3 linked regions of the Kaistia algarum genome follow. The protein of the gene in region 1 interacts with the protein of each later gene in a pairwise test. Links are inferred from orthologs where the notes say so. Each region holds a gene or a part of one and is shown on either strand. Other genes may lie near its edges.

Region 1 (4,765 bases):
TGTCGGTCACGGGGGAGGCGGCCAACGCCGCTTCCTGCTCCTCCAGCGCATCGAGCACGCGGTCGATGAGCGCGGCAGAGGCAAAAGGGCGCACCGCATCATGGATGAGCACATGCTCGGCATCGAGTGCCGTCAGCGCTTCAAGCCCGGCGCGCACGGATTCCTGCCGGCTCGTGCCACCGGAAAGCGGCGGCAGCAGACCTTCAAGGTCGCCGATCGCCTCGTCATAGAGCGCGCGATCATCCGGATGGATGACGACTACGACGCCGCCAATGCGCGGATGGCCCAGGAACAGCTCGGCAGTACGCCGCAAAATGGCCTTTCCGCCGATGTTCCTGTACTGCTTCGGCGTGCCGCCCCCGGCGCGCACGCCGCGACCCGCCGCAACGATCAGGGCGATCACGCGATCGGGCTCAGGTCGGGGCATGGCCGAATTTCCATCTGGCTTGGACGCCGCTGAACCGCGGCGGGGCATGGATCGGAGATTTTGGAGCCTCGTGCAACAAGTCTCTTGCCGTGCCGCAATCCCTGACTAATATGTGGGCAGCCATGACCATGCCTATTCGGTAGTCAATTGATCGAAAACTCAACCTTGCTGCGCCAATTGGCGCAGCCGCTCCGAATCGGAGGCATCGAGATCGCGAACCGGGTTCTGCTCGCGCCGATGTCCGGAGTGTCCGATCGCCCCTTTCGCCGTATCGCAGCGGCGGCCGGCGCAGGCCTTGTGCTGTCGGAAATGGTGGCGAGCGAGGAATTCGCCACCGGCAATCCAGAGAGCGCGATGCGCGCGGAAGCGACGGGCAATTCGCTGCATGTCGTTCAGCTCGCCGGGCGCGAACCACATTGGATGGCCGAGGGCGCACGCGCCGCGGCGGATGCCGGCGCCGACATCATCGACATCAACATGGGTTGCCCCGCCAAGCGGGTGACGACGGGCTATTCCGGCTCGGCGCTGATGCGCGATCTCGATCACGCCATGACGCTGGTGGAGGCCACGGTGGCGGCCAGCCCCGTGCCGGTCACGCTGAAAATGCGCCTCGGCTGGGACGAACGCACCATGAACGCGCCGGAACTGGCGCAGCGCGCCGAAGCGGCGGGGATATCCATGGTGACGGTGCATGGCCGCACGCGCTGCCAGTTCTACAAGGGCAGCGCCGACTGGTCGGCCGTGGCCGCGGTGCGCGCGGCGATTTCGATCCCGCTCATCGTCAATGGCGACATTGCCAGCGTCGAAGACGCGGAGAACGCGCTCAGCCGCTCCGGCGCCGATGGCGTCATGATCGGTCGCGGCGCCTATGGCCGGCCCTGGTTGCCGGGACACATCGCTGAATGGTGCCGCACCGGGCGTATGCCGGAAGCGCCGGAAGGCGAAGAACTCGTGGAACTCATCATCGGCCAATATGAAGAAATGCTGGCTCTGTACGGGCCGATCCTCGGGGTGCGTCAGGCGCGCAAGCACCTCGGCTGGACGATGGAGACCCTGCCCGCCGGGCGGATGGAGGAGACCGCGCGGCTGTCGATCCTGACCGAGACGCGCCCGTCCAACGTCATCGCGCTGGTCCGCCGCCATCTCGGCGAGGCCGCTCTCAGGAGGGCTGCATGAGCGGTTCCTCCGGCATTCCTCGCAAGCCGCCGGAAGGCGGCAGCGCCGCGCTGCTGCTCGATGCCTTGCCACACCCCGTGCTGCTTATCGAGGCAGACGGCCATGTCAGCGAGGCGAACGGCGCTGCACAGGATTTCTTCCAGGTATCGACGGCCATGCTGCGGCGGCAGCCGCTGGCCAATTTCGTGCCTTTCGGCAGTCCTTTGCTCGCATTGATCGACCAGGTGCGGATGCGCGGCTCGGCCGTGAACGAATATCGCGTCGATGTCGGCACCCCCCGCAATGGCGCGGAACGCGTCGTCGACATCTACGCCACGCCGATCCTGGAGCGTCCGAACGCGGTCGTGCTCATGCTGCAGGAACGGACGATGGCGGAGAAGATCGACCGCCAGCTCACCCATCGCGGCGCGGCCCGGTCGGTTACCGGGCTTGCCGCCATGCTGGCACATGAGATCAAGAACCCGCTTTCCGGCATTCGCGGCGCGGCACAGCTGCTCGAATCCTCGGTGGACGACAATGATCGGGCGCTGACGCGGCTGATCACCGACGAGGCCGACCGGATCGTGAAGCTGGTCGACCGCATGGAAGTATTCTCCGACGAGCGGCCGATCGAGCGCACACCTGTCAACATCCATGTCGTGCTCGAACATGTGAAGCGGCTGGCCCAGTCGGGTTTTGCCCGCAACATCCGCATCATCGAGGAGTACGACCCCTCGCTGCCGCCGGTATTCGCTAATCGCGACCAGCTCATCCAGGTATTCCTGAACCTCGTCAAGAACGCGGCCGAGGCGATCGGCGACGACGTGGACGGCGAGATACTGCTCACCACGGCGTTCAAGCCTGGCATCCGTCTCTCCGTTCCTGGTTCTGCCAACCGCGTGACGCTGCCGCTGGAATTCGCGGTCCGCGACAATGGTCCGGGCGTGCCGCCGGAGATCCTGCCGCATCTGTTCGATCCGTTCGTCACGACCAAGACCAACGGCACCGGCCTCGGCCTCGCGTTGGTCGCCAAGATCATCGGTGACCATGGCGGCGTCATCGAATGCGAATCGCAGCAGAACCGAACGACCTTCCGCGTGCTCTTGCCGGCCTATCCGGGCGCAGCACCCACTGACAAGGATGACTGAAATGCCGATCGGCAACATTCTCGTAGCCGATGACGACGCGGCGATCCGAACTGTCCTGAACCAGGCGCTTTCGCGTGCCGGTTATGAAGTTCGTCTCACGTCGAATGCCGCGACGCTCTGGCGCTGGGTGAGCCAGGGCGAAGGCGACCTCGTCATTACCGACGTCATCATGCCGGATGAAAACGCCTTCGACCTGCTGCCCCGCATCAAGCGAGCGCGGCCGGAATTGCCCGTCATCGTCATGAGCGCGCAGAACACGTTCATGACGGCAATCCGCGCCTCCGAGAAGGGCGCCTATGAATATCTGCCCAAGCCGTTCGATCTGAAGGAACTGATCTCGATCGTCGGGCGCGCGCTCGCCGAGCCAAAGCTCCGCCGACAGGATGCGCGCGTCGACGAGGGCGGCGAGAACATTCCGCTCGTCGGCCGCTCGCCGGCGATGCAGGACATCTACCGCGTGCTGGCGCGCCTGATGCAGACCGACCTGACCGTCATGATCTCGGGCGAATCGGGCACCGGCAAGGAGCTCGTGGCCCGCGCACTCCATGATTATGGCAAGCGGCGCACCGGCCCGTTCGTCGCGATCAATATGGCCGCAATCCCGCGCGATTTGATCGAGAGCGAGCTGTTCGGCCATGAGAAGGGTGCCTTCACCGGCGCGCAGGCCCGCTCCTCCGGTCGCTTCGAGCAGGCCGAGGGCGGCACGCTCTTCCTCGACGAAATCGGCGACATGCCGATGGAGGCGCAGACGCGGCTGCTACGCGTCTTGCAGCAGGGCGAATATACGACGGTGGGCGGGCGCACTCCGATCAAAACGGATGTCCGCATCGTGGCGGCGACCAACAAGGACCTGCGGATCCTCATCAACCAGGGCCTTTTCCGCGAGGATCTGTTCTTCCGCCTCAACGTCGTGCCGATCCGTCTGCCGGGGCTGCGCGAGCGTTCCGAGGACATTCCCGATCTCGTGCGCCACTTCTTCACGCTGGTCGAGAAGGAAGGCCTCCCGAACAAGCAGATCGAGCCGGCCGCGGTCGAGCGGTTGAAGCGCTATCGCTGGCCGGGCAATGTGCGCGAACTTGAAAACCTGATCCGCCGCCTCGCCGCGCTCTACCCGCAGGATACGATCACCGAGAACATCATCGAGGCAGAGCTCGACCAGCCGGCGGCCAACCTCTCCCAGCCCGAATCGGCGAATGAGGACACGCTCGCCGGCTCGATGGAACGGCACCTGGCGGCCTATTTCCATGGCTTCGGCGACGGATTGCCGCCTCCCGGCCTCTATCACCGCATCCTGCGCGAGGTGGAATATCCTCTGATCTCGACGGCCCTGGCTGCGACGCGCGGCAACCAGATCAAGGCGGCGGAGCTCCTCGGCGTCAACCGCAACACGCTCAGGAAGAAGATCCGCGACCTCGACGTCCAGGTCATCCGTTCGTCGCGTTGAGTTTGCGGGAAATCAGCAGGCGAAGTGGCTGTTGCCGCTTCGCCACAATGATGTTGCAATTCGGTCTCAGTCTCCGCCGCATGTCGGCCTCCAGACTCAATCGCACATGCTCGTCCGCTGCCGTTGCCCCGGGGTTTTCCGGATGACGGTCGTCGCTGATTCGCCATCGCCGCTCTCGGCCTCCGCCGAGCCGCGCCAGCCGAGGCGTCTTCGCCTGACCGTTCGGGGCGCCGGCTATGTCACGGTGATTCTTGCGCTTTCGAGCGCCTGCGCCTCGCTATTCCTGTTGATGGGGCTGACGCCGATCGAGCCGACCGAGCAGGTCGTGTTCTGGGCCCTGGTCGTCAACGGCTTGCTGACGGTGGTTCTCCTCATCGAGACCGCGATCGAGGTCGGCGTGCTGATCCGGGCGCGACGGCGAGGCAGGGCGGCAGCGCGCCTCCATATCCGCATTGTGGGACTGTTTTCGATCGTTGCCGTGCTGCCGGCGATCTTGATGGCGATGGTCGCCAGCGTGACGCTCAATCGCGGGCTGGATCACTGGTTCTCCGAACGTACACGCTCGATCGTCGACACCTCGCTCTCCATTGC
Region 2 (4,599 bases), on another replicon or contig:
ATGGTCGGCGGCAGCTCGAAGGTGTGGCGCTCGTCGAGCTGGTCGAGCAGCTGGCGCTTGATCTTGGTGCGCGTCGCCACGTTGAGCTGGCCCTGCATCTGCTCGCGGATCGTCTCGCGGAGCTTTTCCAGCGATTCGATGCCGAACTTCTTCGCCCATTCGTCATCGACCGTGACAGCCACCGGCGAAGAGACTTCCTTGACGACGACGTCGAAGGTCGCGGCCTTGCCGGCGAGCGTCTTGGAACCGTAATCCTCGGGGAAGGTCACGTTCAGCACGCGCTCATCGCCGACCTTGGCGCCGATCAGCTGGTCTTCGAAGCCGGGAATGAAACGGCCCGATCCGATCTGAACCATGCCGTTTTCGTCGGCGCCGCCCTCGAAGGGCTCGCCGTCTATCTTGCCGACATAGGAGATGGTCAGGCGGTCGCCCGTCTCGGCGGCGCCTTCCTTCGGGCTGTACTCGCTCGAATCGCGGGCCAGCTTGTTGACCTCGGTGTCGACTTCCTCATCCGTCACCCCGGCGACCGGACGGTCGATCTTGATGCCGCTCAATTCGCCCAGCGTGAACGCCGGCAGAATCTCATACGTCATCTTGTAGGCAAGATCGCGCTTGCCGGAGAGGATCTCGACGGTCTCGTCCTCGCTCTCGGGCAGCTCGAAGCTCGGCTGCATGGCGGCGCGCTCGCCGCGCTCCTCAAGCGTCTTGCGGGCGTTCTCGTTCAGAACGTCCTGGACGATCTCGGCCATGGCCGACTTGCCGTAGAGGCGCCGCAGATGGGCCGTCGGGACCTTGCCGGGACGGAAGCCGTTGAGCTTCACCTGGCCCCTCATCTCCTCAAGACGAGCAGAGAGACGGCTGTCGAGCTCGGTCGCGGGGACCACGATCTGGATTTCACGTTTCAGGCCCTCGTTGAGGGTCTCGGTCACCTGCATTTTCAGCGCTTTCTCGTATCGGTCCGTTTGTTGGTTGGCGTCTAGCCGGCGCCGTCGTTCTCTTCTTACGCGGGCGCTGGTGCGGGCGGAGGGACTTGAACCCCCATGGCGCGAGCCACTGGAACCTAAATCCAGCGTGTCTACCAGTTCCACCACGCCCGCGACCGCCGACCGCCGGAACAGGCCTTGTGGCCGGACTCTGTCCAAGGCGCCGCCTCTATAGCATCCAAGCCCGCGCGGTCAATCGAAAAGCCGACGGAGGACTTCGGGCAACGCTTCGGGCAGGTCCTCGGCGATGAGTCCCCTACCCCGCATATTGCCCGCCTCGCCATGCAGGAAGACAGCGGCGCTGGCTGCCTCGAAGGCGGGCATGTGCTGCGCCATGAGCCCGCCGATCATGCCGGCAAGGACATCGCCCGAGCCGGCGGTGGCGAGAAAGGGGGGCGCGTTGTCGGCTATGGTTGCCCTGCCATCCGGATGGGCGACCACTGTATCGGCGCCCTTGAGAAGAAGGATGGCGCCCGATCGCCCGGCCGCGGCGCGGGCGCGATCGAGCTTGCCCGGCTCGCCGGCGAGATCGGGGAAGAGACGGGCGAACTCGCCGTCATGCGGCGTCAGCACCACCGGCGCCGAACGCGCCTGGATGGCACGGAAGAGCCGATCGGGAGTGTCGCGGAAGGCCGTGAGCGCGTCAGCGTCGAGCACCAGCGCCGCCTCGGTCGCCAGCGCGGCTTCGATCAGTTCCACGGTGGGCTCGCCCGTCCCCAGCGCCGGGCCGGCAACGACGACGTTGAAGCGCTTGTCGGCGAGCAGGTCGCGCAGGCCGGCGGCACCCTCGATCCGCCGCAGCATGATCGCGGTGAGATGGGCCGCGTTGACGGCAAGCGCGTCGGGCGGCGAGGCGATCGTGACGAGGCCGGCACCCACCCTGAGGCCGGCACGGGCGGCCATGCGCGCGGCGCCGGTGTGGAGCATGCCGCCGGAGACCACGACGAGATGGCCGCGGTCATATTTATGGCCGTCTGTGCGAGCAACGGGAAAGGCCGGCAGCCAAGCCTCCTTGCGGTTCTCGGCGGCGCGGGGCCGTATCCAATCGAGCACGCTGTCCTCAATTCCGATCTGAGCGATCGTCAGCCGGCCGCAATGGGCTCTGCCCGGTATCAGCCGGTGACCTGGCTTGGGCCGGAAGAAGGTGACCGTTTCGTCGGCACGGACGGCGATGCCCAGCACTGCGCCGGTGCGACCGTGAATGCCGCTCGGCAGGTCGACGGCAATGACAGGGGCGGGCGCGGCGTTGATCGCCCCCACCGTCCGCGCCGCCTCGCCTTCCAGATCGCGGTCAAGGCCCGCGCCAAAAAGCGCATCGACGATGATGCCGGCGTTCACAAGATCGAGATCGCCAAGCGGCAGGACGGGACCCGTCCAGTCAGCGGCGGCGAGCGCCGCATCGCCTTTGAGCCGCTCCCGCGCACCAAGCAGGCCGAGCTCGACGCGATAGCCGCGCGCCGCGAGGATGCGGGCTGCGACGAAGCCGTCACCACCATTGTTTCCCGGCCCGCAGGCAATCGCGACGCGGGTGCCGAGCGGGGCGCGGGCGACGACGTCGGCGACGGCCCGTCCGGCCGTCTTCATCAGTTCATAGCCCGCCATTCCGCCGGCGATGGTGCGACGGTCGGCTTCGGCCATTTCGTCGGGCGTCAACAATTCCATGGCTGGCTCAAGCTTGAGGAAAGCACATCGGAGCATAGCCCATGCCGCAACCATGCGGCGACGTAGCTTGGAGATTTGTCGATCTTTTGTGCATTTGCCTATTGATTGCTCCGCGTTCCTCGCGCTTCAGTGGCGCTGGAACAGATCCAGACAGACGATAGCCCAATTTTCCGGCGTTTCGGCGCAGGTAGGTACACGGCTCCATAGTGGCACGGAGCCTGCAAGCAAGCGTGGCGGAAGGCCGGCCGCTCGGCCCTCAGGCAAGCATTCGGAGATGCGGAGGCAATGAAAAAGATCGAAGCGATCATCAAGCCGTTCAAGCTCGATGAAGTGAAGGAAGCGCTGCAGGAAGTCGGCCTCCAGGGTATCACGGTCACGGAAGCCAAGGGCTTCGGGCGCCAGAAGGGCCACACCGAGCTCTATCGCGGCGCGGAATATGTCGTGGATTTCCTCCCCAAGGTGAAGGTCGAGATCGTCCTGGGCGACGACCTCGTCGAGCGGGCCGTCGACGCCATCCGCAAGGCGGCGCAGACGGGCAGGATCGGCGACGGAAAGATCTTCGTCTCCAATATCGAGGAGGCCGTGCGAATCCGTACCGGCGAAAGCGGGCTGGACGCGATCTAGTTCCTTGATTATCACCGGCGCTTGCAGCGTTGGTGCGCCTTTCCTTTCGTGCTGACGGCTGCCATCTTCAGCCTTGATGCCGGCTACGGCACGAGCCATCTGATGGAAGGAAACGCGTTATGAAGACGGCCAAGGACGTCCTGAAACTGATCAAGGATCAGGACGTGAAGTATGTCGACCTGCGCTTCACCGATCCGCGCGGCAAGTGGCAGCATGTCACGTTCGACGTCGGCATGGTCGACGAGGAGATGTTCGCCGAAGGCACTGCCTTCGACGGCTCCTCGATCGCCGGATGGAAGGCGATCAACGAGTCGGACATGACGCTGATTCCCGACCCGGACAGCGCCTTCATTGACCCCTTCTTCGCGCAGACCACACTCGTTCTCGTCGGCGACATCATCGACCCGATCTCCGGCGAGAGCTACAACCGCGATCCGCGCGCGATCGCGAAGAAGTCCGAAGCCTATATGAAGCAGCTGGGCATCGGCGATACGGTCTATTTCGGACCGGAAGCCGAGTTCTTCATCTTCTCGGACGTCAAGTACAAGGTCGATCCGTACAATACCGGCTTCAGGATCGACGATCCCGAACTGCCCACCAATACCGACACGGATTATGATGGCGGCAATCTCGGCCATCACGTGAAGAAGAAGGGCGGCTATTTCCCCGTCCCGCCGATCGACAGCCAGCAGGATCTGCGCGGCGAAATGCTCGCCCAGATGGCCGCGATGGGCGTCGCCGTCGAGAAGCATCATCACGAGGTCGCTTCGGCCCAGCACGAACTCGGCATCAAGTTCGCGCCGCTGACCAAGGTCGCCGACCATCTGCAGATCTACAAATACGCGATCCACAATGTCGCGCAGGCCTATGGCAAGACGGCCACGTTCATGCCGAAGCCGGTGTTCGGCGACAATGGCTCGGGCATGCATTGCCACCAGTCGATCTGGAAGGACGGCAAGCCGGTCTTCGCCGGCAACCAGTACGCCGACCTCTCCGAGACCTGCCTCTATTATATCGGCGGCATCCTGAAGCACGCCAAGGCGCTCAACGCCTTCACCAACCCGTCGACCAACTCCTACAAGCGTCTGGTCCCGGGTTATGAGGCGCCGGTGCTGCTCGCCTATTCGGCGCGCAACCGCTCGGCTTCGGTGCGCATCCCCTACACGACCTCGCCCAAGGCCAAGCGCCTTGAGGTCCGCTTCCCCGACCCGACCGCCAATCCGTATCTCGCCTTCGCGGCGATGCTGATGGCCGGACTCGACGGCATCAAGAACAAGATCCATCCCGGCGAGGCGATGGACAAGAACCTCTACGACCTGCCGCCGAAGGA
Region 3 (4,525 bases), on another replicon or contig:
GCGCGCGACGCGAAGCCCGAGCGGGAAGGCGCGCGGTTTGCCCTTGAGGCTGAGTGCGCCGAGATGATGGCCGAAGCGTCGTTCCAATTCGAACTGGAGCGTGAACTCGTCAGCGCGGAGCAGGCGTTCGGCTGCCTCGGTCGTCTCCGTCCAGACCAGCGAAGAGTGGTTGCCCGGCAGGGGCAGGACGGCGAAGGGTCCTGCCGGCAGGAAATGCTCCTCGGCGCGGCCCCCATGCGGACGCTCATGCTGGACCGTCGCCACGATGCCCGACTGGCCGTAATCCCAGCCGACCGTACGGACGCCGGCGAGATCGCGAAGCCGCGATTTTGCCCCGTCCGCCGCGACGAGCAGGCGGGCCTTGATCGCCTCGCCGCTGGCGAGCGTCACCACCATCGCCGAGGGCGTCGCCACGAAATCGGCGACGGAGCCTTCGATCCGGACGACGCCGCAGCGATCCGCCGCCTCCAGGAGATGGCCGACCAGCGCGGCATTCGGCACCATATGGGCGAGCGGGCCGTCCGGCGCGCCGTCGGCGGCGAAAGTGAGAAAGACGGGGCGGACGGAATCGCGGGTGCGGCTGTCCGTCACTACCATTTCGGTGATCGGCTCGGCTTCGTCCGCGAGGCGCTCCCAGATGCCGAGCGCTTCCAGCATGTGACGCGCGGACGCGGCGATCGCCGAGGCGCGGCTGTCGCGGGTTCCGGCGCCCAGCGGTGCCGGATCGACCACGGCGACGGCCATCGAAGGTTCGCCCTTACGCAGCGCCAGCGCCAGCGAGAGGCCGACATAGCCGCCGCCGGCGATGACGACGTCGAAGCGCCGCGGTGCGCCCGACGGTTCGTGGGTCTCCTTGGTCATGACGGCATTCCTTGCATCGAGTCGGCTGCCGCGGTCCCGATGGCAGGCGCGAACTGGCCCATTGACTTGACCGGTGCGCCGCCGCATCTGGAGGCGCGGCCGGCCGCCGCTTCCTTTCCGCCGGGCTCCACCGTGACCGACGATCTCCTTTCCATACTGGATCTCGATCCCGTCGACGACAACCGGTTCCGCGGTCGCAGCTTCGATCCGGGCTGGCAGCGCATTTTCGGCGGCCAGGTGCTGGGCCAGGCTCTGATGGCCGCGTCGCGTACCGTAACGGATCGAGCCTGCCATTCGCTGCATGGCTATTTCCTGCGTCTCGGCGACCCGGAGGCCGATATCATCTATGCGGTCGAACGGATCCGCGACGGAGGATCCTTCTCAACACGGCGCGTGCTGGCCGAGCAGCATGGCCAGGTGATCTTCTCGATGGCCGCGTCCTTTCATGCCGAGGAGGAAGGGCTCGAGCACCAGACGTCGATGCCGATGGTGCCGGCACCGGATGCTCTGCCATCCGAGGCGGAGTTCCTCGACGTGCTGCTGCGCGAGGCGCCGAGGACGGCGCATAAGTTCTGGCGACGGCCCCGACCGATCGAGATCCGTCCGGTGGATATCGGCGCCTATATGCGACGGGATGGCTCTGCGTCGGCGCAGGCGGTCTGGATGCGGCCGCGTGTCGAGCTTGGAAGCGATGTCGGGCTTGTGCGGTCCGTCCTCGCCTATGCCTCCGACCTGACCTTGCTCGACACGACGCTGATCGCGCAGGGGCGCTGGGTGTTCGATCCGACGCTGCAGGTGGCCAGCCTCGATCACGCCATGTGGTTTCACCGGCCGTTCCGCTTCGACGACTGGGTGCTCTATGTCAGCGACAGTCCGTCTGCCCATGGCTCGCGCGGTTTCAATCGCGGCAGCCTCTACGAGCGCGGCGGAGCGCTGATCGCTTCCGTCGCGCAGGAAGGCCTCGTGAGGAGCGTCCAGGCGTCCCCTGCTCGCGATTGAGGCGATGCCTAGATATTAGGCGTGTTCGGGGTGTTTTTTTGATCATTTTCTGGTCATCTGCATATTGTATGCACGAGCATCATGGCCAGATCGCTCGTCTGCTGTGGCGATGCAGCCAATAATTGCGCGAAAACACGCCGTGCTGAAATGTCAGGCCCCATCTGGCACGGACTTTGTTAGACGCTAGCCAGCGAAAGGCTTTACGCGCAGCGGGGGCATTTCCGGTCGACCAATCGACGACGGTGCAGAAGTGCCGGAAATAGACGGGAAGATGACATGAAAATCGTTATGGCGATCATCAAGCCATTCAAGCTCGACGAGGTACGCGACGCCCTCACCGCCATTGGCGTGCAGGGACTGACCGTGACGGAAGTGAAGGGGTATGGCCGCCAGAAGGGCCATACCGAGATCTATCGTGGCGCCGAATATGCCGTGAGCTTTCTGCCGAAGCTCAAGGTCGAGATCGCCGTGCCTTCCGGCTCTGTCGATCAGGTCGTGGAAGCGATCAGCGGTGCCGCCAAGACCGGCCAGATCGGCGATGGAAAAATCTTCGTCTATTCGATCGAACAGGCGGTCCGCATCCGCACGGGCGAGACCGATTCCGACGCTCTTTGACGGAGGCAGCGGTTCGTTTCCGCATCGATAGAGATGGTAAGTTGCACAATGTTTGATCGTATCGCCGACTACGCGGCCAACATACGCGAGAAGGGGCTCGGCCTTCCGGGCGCTGGCAGCCGACCGGACGGTCGGACCGAGAGGAGAGGTTCCATGAAGTTCAGAAATGCCCCTTATGCACTGCTCGGCGCGGCAGGTTCGCTGCTGACGCTGACGGCCATGGCCTATGGCCAGGACGCAACACCCGCGGCCGACGCTGCAGCCGCCGCAGCTCCGGCCGTCGCGGCCGCGCCGGTGTTGAACTCCGGCGACACCGCCTGGATGCTGATCTCCTCGGTCCTCGTGCTGATGATGATCGTCCCGGGCCTTGCCCTGTTCTATGGCGGTCTCGTCCGCACCAAGAACATGCTGTCCGTGCTGATGCAGTGCCTGCTGATCGCTTCGATCGTCATGGTCATCTGGGTCTTCTACGGCTACAGCCTCGCCTTCACCGATGGCGGCGGCTTCATCGGCGGCCTGTCCAAGGCCTTCCTGGCGGGCATCACGCCCGACACGCTTTCCGGCACTATTCCGGAATATGTCTTCGTCGTCTTCCAGATGACCTTCGCGGCGATCACCCCGGCGCTCATCGTTGGCGCCTTCGCCGAGCGCATGAAGTTCTCGGCGGTGGTGCTGTTCATGATCCTCTGGGTCACGTTCATCTACCTCCCGGTCGCCCATAGCGTCTGGCAGTCGACCGGCTGGCTGTTCCAGCTCGGCGCCCTCGACTTCGCCGGTGGTACCGTCGTCCACATCAATGCCGGTATTGCGGGCCTCGTCGGCTGTATCCTGGTCGGTAAGCGCATGGGCCTCGGCAAGGATCTGATGCCGCCCCATTCGCTGACCAATTCGATGATCGGCGCCTCCCTGCTGTGGGTCGGCTGGTTCGGCTTCAACGCCGGTTCGGCTCTCTCCGCCGGCTCGGTCGCGGGTCTGGCCACCATCAACACTTTCGTCGCGACCGCCGGTGCGGCGATCGGCTGGGTGTTCATCGAATGGGTCGTCCGCGGCAAGCCGTCCATGCTGGGCGCGATCTCGGGCGTTGTTGCCGGCCTCGTGGCCGTCACGCCGGCTGCCGGCTTCGCCGGTCCGGTCGGCGCCATCTGCCTCGGCTTCGTCGCCTCGATCGTCTGCTTCTTCTTCGTCACCACGGTGAAGAACGCGTTCGGCTATGACGACAGCCTCGACGTCTTCGGCGTCCACGGCATTGGCGGCATCGTCGGCGCCATCGCCACCGGCATTCTGGTCAGCCCGTCGCTCGGCGGTACCGGCATCAAGGACTATGCGATGGGCCATCAGGTCTGGGTGCAGATCCAGGCCGTCTTGTTCACGATCGTCTGGTCCGGCATTGGTTCGGCGATCCTCTACAAGATCGTCGATGTCATCGTCGGCCTCCGCGTGCGCCCCGAAGTCGAGAGCGAAGGCCTCGATATCCAGGAGCATGGCGAGCGCGCCTACCACAGCTGATCGCGAAACGGGGCGCCTCGCGTGCCCCGTCCTCCCAAGCGCGAAAACTGGCCCCGGCTTCCCGCCGGGGCTTTTTCATTTTGGGAGGCTATTCGCCGGGCCCGGAGCTGCCAACCGCCCTTGCCGGACATCGATGGTTAAAGGGGGCTTAACCAAGGGCGGCTAGAGTCGGCGCCTGGAGTTCACCGACGAGGATCGGCATGGCCGGCACCACGAGCGCCGTAAGGCTCGTTTCGCCCTTCGCCCGCTTGAACGACCGCTTGGCGGGCATCCCGCCCGGGCGGCCGCCGATCCTGCTCGGCCTCGGCGAGCCGCAGCATGCGATCCCCGATTTCGTCGGGCCGACCATCGCGGCGCATCTCAGCGAATTCGGCCAGTACCCAGCCATTCGCGGTACCGATGCGTTTCGCCGCACCATCGCCGACTGGCTCGGTCATCGCTATAGCCTCGTTCACGCTATCGACCCGGAACGGATGGTGCTGCCGCTCAACGGCTCGCGTGAGGGGCTGTTCTTCGCGGCGCTTGGCGCGCGCGAACGCACCCG

Evidence for each region.
Region 2: the proteins of OSH05_RS15030 (region 1) and OSH05_RS00805 interact in binary tests that used the Escherichia coli proteins (3 or more experiments, as listed by UniProt). The link is inferred for Kaistia algarum from one-to-one orthologs.
Region 3: the proteins of OSH05_RS15030 (region 1) and OSH05_RS10910 interact in binary tests that used the Escherichia coli proteins (3 or more experiments, as listed by UniProt). The link is inferred for Kaistia algarum from one-to-one orthologs.

What each region holds. Positions count from the first base shown.
Region 1 is NZ_JAPKNJ010000002.1:373,639-378,403, reverse strand. The notes cover bases 666-3,664. They hold OSH05_RS15030 (two-component system sensor histidine kinase NtrB), read left to right. Parts: upstream 666-1,599; coding sequence 1,600-2,730; downstream 2,731-3,664. Other genes in these bases: ntrC (nitrogen regulation protein NR(I)), read left to right, coding at 2,732-3,664; dusB (tRNA dihydrouridine synthase DusB), read left to right, coding at 666-1,603. In the rest of the region: OSH05_RS15040 (bifunctional 2-C-methyl-D-erythritol 4-phosphate cytidylyltransferase/2-C-methyl-D-erythritol 2,4-cyclodiphosphate synthase), read right to left, coding at 1-427; more of dusB, read left to right, coding at 665-665; more of ntrC, read left to right, coding at 3,665-4,174; OSH05_RS15020 (sensor histidine kinase NtrY-like), read left to right, coding at 4,317-4,765.
Region 2 is NZ_JAPKNJ010000001.1:161,017-165,615, forward strand. The notes cover bases 1,767-4,599. They hold OSH05_RS00805 (P-II family nitrogen regulator), read left to right. Parts: upstream 1,767-2,930; coding sequence 2,931-3,269; downstream 3,270-4,599. Other genes in these bases: OSH05_RS00800 (NAD(P)H-hydrate dehydratase), read right to left, coding at 1,767-2,645; glnA (type I glutamate--ammonia ligase), read left to right, coding at 3,389-4,599. In the rest of the region: tig (trigger factor), read right to left, coding at 1-935; more of OSH05_RS00800, read right to left, coding at 1,176-1,766. UniProt on the Escherichia coli protein: P-II indirectly controls the transcription of the glutamine synthetase gene (glnA). P-II prevents NR-II-catalyzed conversion of NR-I to NR-I-phosphate, the transcriptional activator of GlnA. When P-II is uridylylated to P-II-UMP, these events are reversed.
Region 3 is NZ_JAPKNJ010000001.1:2,261,592-2,266,116, forward strand. What follows is about bases 1,047-3,805. They hold OSH05_RS10910 (P-II family nitrogen regulator), read left to right. Parts: upstream 1,047-2,136; coding sequence 2,137-2,475; downstream 2,476-3,805. Other genes in these bases: OSH05_RS10905 (acyl-CoA thioesterase), read left to right, coding at 1,047-1,860; OSH05_RS10915 (ammonium transporter), read left to right, coding at 2,629-3,805. In the rest of the region: OSH05_RS10900 (ubiquinone biosynthesis hydroxylase), read right to left, coding at 1-861; more of OSH05_RS10905, read left to right, coding at 928-1,046; more of OSH05_RS10915, read left to right, coding at 3,806-3,981; OSH05_RS10920 (aminotransferase class I/II-fold pyridoxal phosphate-dependent enzyme), read left to right, coding at 4,182-4,525. UniProt on the Escherichia coli protein: Involved in the regulation of nitrogen metabolism. Regulates the activity of its targets by protein-protein interaction in response to the nitrogen status of the cell.